DNA from 2 places in the Micromonospora lacuserhaii genome. Region 2 is predicted to be linked to the other one. Evidence: riboswitches for the same ligand, from Rfam matches in the RefSeq annotation. Region 2 holds a riboswitch; the other holds the start of a gene.
What was found. Region 2 has a riboswitch for thiamine pyrophosphate ahead of V6U81_RS26325 (ECF transporter S component). Riboswitches for the same ligand answer to the same signal wherever they lie in the genome.

Region 1: linked by a shared signal. The riboswitch ahead of thiE (thiamine phosphate synthase) and the one ahead of V6U81_RS26325 (ECF transporter S component) in region 2 are both predicted to bind thiamine pyrophosphate.

The regions. Positions count from the first base shown of each region.
Region 1 is NZ_JBAKHO010000014.1:39,012-41,394, reverse strand. Features, by position in the region: gene V6U81_RS12370 (aldo/keto reductase) at 1-834, shown strand, start outside; TPP riboswitch at 1,141-1,249, shown strand; gene thiE (thiamine phosphate synthase) at 1,244-1,870, shown strand; gene thiO (glycine oxidase ThiO) at 1,864-2,383, shown strand, end outside.
Region 2 is NZ_JBAKHO010000067.1:14,626-17,008, reverse strand. Features, by position in the region: gene V6U81_RS26330 (ABC transporter ATP-binding protein) at 1-519, opposite strand, end outside; gene V6U81_RS26325 (ECF transporter S component) at 613-1,203, opposite strand; TPP riboswitch at 1,278-1,383, opposite strand; gene V6U81_RS26320 (alpha/beta fold hydrolase) at 1,483-2,313, shown strand; gene V6U81_RS26315 (sugar isomerase domain-containing protein) at 2,327-2,383, shown strand, end outside.

The DNA of each region.
Region 1 (2,383 bases), on a different contig from region 2:
GCCGCGCTCGACGCCGGGATCACCTTCTTCGACACCGCCGACATCTACGGCGAGCCCCAGGGCGGCTCCGAGGAACTGCTCGGCCAGGCGCTCAAGGGTCGCCGCGACGACGTGGTGCTGGCCACCAAGTTCGGCATGGACATGAACGGCCTCAACGGGCCGGACTTCGGTGCCCGGGGCGCCCGGCGCTACATCGCCCGGGCCGTCGAGGCGTCGCTGCGCCGGCTCGGCACCGACCACATCGACCTGTACCAGCTGCACGAGCCCGACCCGGGCACACCGATCGACGAGACGCTGGCCGCCCTGGACGACCTGGTCCGCGCGGGCAAGGTCCGCTACCTGGGCAACTCCAACTTCGCCGGCTGGCAGATCGCCGACGCCGACTGGGTCGCCTCGTCCAACGGCCGGGCCCGGTTCATCAGCGCGCAGAACCACTACTCGCTGCTGGAGCGCTCGGTCGAGACCGAGGTCATCCCGGCCTGCGAGCGGTTCGGCCTCGGCATGCTGCCGTTCTTCCCGCTCGCCAACGGCCTGCTCACCGGCAAGTACCGGCGCAACGAGGCCCCGCCCGCCGGCAGCCGGCTCTCCGGCGGCGGCCGGTACGCCGCCCGCCTCGCCGCCGCGGACTGGGACACCATTGAGGCGATCGAGGCGTACGCCGCCGAGCGCGGGGTCACCATGCTCCAGGTGGCCATCGGCGGGCTGGCCGCCCGACCCGCGGTGACGTCGGTGATCGCCGGCGCCACCACGCCCGAGCAGGTACGCGCCAACGCCGAGGCGGGCACCTGGCAGCCCACCGACGAGGATCTCGCCGCCCTCGACGCCATTCTCTGACCCGCCGCACCCCTCGCTGCCGCCGCGGCGAGTGGAACACCAGGTACGTCATCCGGCCCGTTCGACGGCCCTGGTGTTCCACTCGCCGGGCCATGCCCGCGCAGCCCGCCGCCGTGTCAACGTCCGCCGGGCGCCCGAAACGGCAGGAACGCCAGACCGCGGGGAACGCGGGCGGCCGAGGGCATCCGGACAGCATGGCGTGAGTGGACGGTGACGCGCTGCCCATGACGTCGACATGAGACGGTCAGTGGGAAAAGCGCACCCCCGCCCTTGGCGAATCCGCCGCATCCGTCGTACGGTATGCCGCAAGTGACCCACGGGAGCCCGGTGCACCGGGCTGAGAGGGGGGCTGAAGCCCCCGACCGTTGAACCTGATCCGGGTAATGCCGGCGCAGGGAGGAGTGTTGCCGTGCCGTCCCTCGGACGACTGCATCTGATCACCGACACCCGGCCGGGGCGTGACCCGCTCGCCGTGCTGCGCGCCGCGCTGCCGGTGGCCCGCGCCGAGCTGGTCGTCCAGGTCCGGGTCGAGGACGCCGCCACCGACCGGGAGGCGTACGACCTGGCCCGGCGGGTGGTGGCGCTCTGCGCGCCGTACGGGGCGACCTGTCTGGTCAACGACCGGCTGCATGTGGCGCTCGCGGTCGGCGCCGACGGCGGCCACGTCGGCGCCGACGACCTGCCGGTCGGGGCGGCCCGCCGGGTGCTCGGCACCGGAGCGGTGCTCGGCGCGACCGCCCGGGAACCGGTGGCCGCCGCCGCTGCGGTCGCCGCCGGAGCCAGCTACCTGGGCGTCGGGCCGTGCCACCCGACCAGCACCAAGACCGGCCTGCCCGATCCGATCGGCCCGGCTGGGGTACGCGCCGTCGCCGAGGCCGTGCCCGTGCCGGTCATCGCGATCGGCGGGGTGACCGCCGGGTCGGTGTCGGCGCTGCGGGCCGCCGGGGCGTACGGGGTGGCGGTGGTCGGGGCGCTGTCGGGAGCGGCGGACCCGGGAAGAGCCACCGCCGTCCTGCTCGGGGCGCTGACGTGCTGACCCGACCGGACGTCGCCATCGTGGGGGCGGGACCGGTCGGGCTGGCGATCGCGTGGCGCTGCGCGGCGCGCGGGCTACGGGTCGTCGTGCACGATCCCGCCCCGGGTTCCGGCGCCTCCCACGTGGCCGCCGGGATGCTGTCGCCGGTCGCCGAGGCGTACTTCGGGGAGCCCGAGCTGACCGGACTGCTCGCCGACTCCGCCGCCCGCTGGCCGGGGTTCGCCGCCGAGCTGGCCGAGGCCGCCGGCACGGACTTCGGGTACCGCACCGAGGGCACCATGGTGGTCGGGCTGACCGCCGACGACCTGGCCGAGGCGCGGCGGCTCTGGTCGTACCAGCAGGGGTTGGGGCTGCCGATCACGCCGCTGCGCCCCTCGCAGCTGCGGGAGCGCGAGCCGGCGCTGGCGCCGCGGCTGCGCGGCGGCGCGGTCGCCCCCGGCGACCACCAGGTCGACCCTCGGCGGCTGGTCGCCGCGCTGCGGACCGCCGCCGAGCGGGCCGGCGTCACGCTGC
Region 2 (2,383 bases):
GGCGCCGACCGGGTCCAGGTTGGCGGTCGGCTCGTCGAGCAGCAGCAGGCCGGGGCGCAGGGCGAGCGCGCCGGCCAGGGCGAGGCGTTGCTGCTCGCCGCCGGAGAGGGCGGCGGTGAGCCGGTCCCGGTGGTACGGGAAGCCGACCCGACGCAGCGCTTCGTCGACCCGGGGCCAGATCTCGTCCGCCGGTACGCCCCGGTTCTCCAGCCCGAACGCCACGTCGTCGCCGCAGCGGGCCATCACCAGCTGGGTCTCCGGGTCCTGGAAGACGATGCCGACCCGTTCCCGGTCCTTGCGCGGGTCGAGCCCGTCGATCTCGACGGTCCCCTCCTGCTCACCGGAGTCCTCCGGCAGCAGTCCCGCGAGCGCGGTCAGCAGGGTGCTCTTCCCGGCCCCGGAGGGCCCGAGCAGCAGCACCCGCTCCCCGTGCTCCACCCGCAGGTCGACTCCCCGGACGGCCCACGCCCTCCGCCCGGCGTGCCGCCAGCCGAACCCGCGCAGTTCCACCGCGCTCACGGCTCCCACCCTGCCCCGTCGATCATGAGGTTGGCGGCACTTCGGGAGATCCACATCGCCGTCAACCTCATGATCAACGTGGTTGGGACGCGGTCAGACCGTGGCGCGGTCTCGGCCGGCGGGGAAGCGGTCCAGGACGCCGGTGCGGGCCAGGGCGGCCGTCAGGTAGTACGAGCCGGCGCCCGCGATGATCGTCGCGCTGACGATGGTGAGCAGCGCGTAGGGGATCCGGTAGCTGGTCAGGTCGGTGGCCTTGTTCCAGTAGACGAAGTCGAAGATCGCCGCGCTCAGGCCGGTCAGCGCGCCGGCCAGCAGCGCGGTCGGCAGCCGGAACGACCGGTAGCGGAACGCGGCGAACGCCAGCTCCGCGCCGACGCCCTGCATCAGGCCCTGCACGATCACGATGCCGCCCCACTGGCTGCCCAGCAGCGCGGACACGATCGCGGCCACCAGCTCGCAGTAGAGCGAGGCGCCCGGCTTGCGGATGACCAGGCCGCCGAGCACCGCCGGGACCAGCCAGACGCCGTAGATCAGCGTCTGCGCTGGCGGGAAGAAGGCGAATGCGGCGTCCGTGGCGCTCCAGACCAGGCCCCAGGCCCAGAAGATGACGCCGAAGGCGACGGCGATCACCGAGGCGACCACGATGTCGACGGTCCGCCACCGGTTGCTGTCCGTGTGGTTCATGATGGCTCCCAGTTCAGATGATCGAACCAGGAGAAGACGCACGCCGCGCCCGGTTGCTGCCGGACGGCGGCGCGGCTGGAGGTCGACCGAACTCCCTGCGCTGGCATTACCCAGATCAGGTTCGAGGGTCTGCGGGCGGTGCCCGCACTCTCAGCGCTGTGCGCTCCCCTGTCGGATGTGAAGTTGTCTCGGCAGACGCTAGCACCGACCTGCGGGCCGGGCCGAGCCGCCCGGTCGGGGCGGATGCCCGGGCGGGTCGCTGCGGCTAGGCTGCCGATCATGCGGGTCGAGGCGCGAGGACTGACCTTCGAGGTACGCACCGGCGGCCCGGAGGACGGCGACCCCGTCCTCCTGCTGCACGGTTTCCCCCAGCACGGCGGGGAGTGGGACGAGGTGGTGCCGGCGCTGCACGCCGCCGGGCTGCGTACCCACGCCCCGGACCAGCGGGGCTACTCCCCGGGCGCCCGGCCGACCGAGGTCGCCGCCTACCGGCTCCCCGAACTGGTCGCCGACGCGGTGGCGGTGCTCGACGCGCTGGGCGTCGACGCCGCCCATGTGGTCGGGCACGACTGGGGCGCCGTGGTCGCCTGGGCCCTCGCCGCGAAGCACCCCGACCGGGTGCGCACCCTCACCGCGGTCTCCGTGCCCCATCCGGCGGCCTTCGGGTACGCCCTGAAGCACGACACCCGGCAGAAGGCGCGCTCCGCGTACATGGTGCTGTTTCGTCGGACGGGAATGGCGGAGAAGGTGCTGCTGGCGGGGCGGGCCGCCGCCCTGCGCCGGCTGCTCTCCGGCGTCGGCGACGCCGCCCGGGTGGCCCGGTACGCCGAGCCGATGCGGGAGCCGGGCGCGCTGACCGGCGCGCTCAACTGGTACCGGGCGATGTCCGGGGACGACATGAAGGCCGTCGGCCCGGTCGACGTGCCGACCACCTACGTCTGGAGCGACCAGGACGTCGCCCTCGGCCGGACGGCCGCCGAGGCGTGCGCCGGCCACGTGACGGGGGACTACCGGTTCGTGACGCTTCCCGGGGTCACCCACTGGATCCCCGACGAGGCGCCCGGCCCGCTGGCCGAGGCGATCCTGGCCCGCGCCCGTGGGCTGGCCTGAGAGCGGAGGAAGCATGACGGTGAGCGCTGAGGAGTACCTGGCCGTGGTGACCGCGACGATGGCCCGGGTG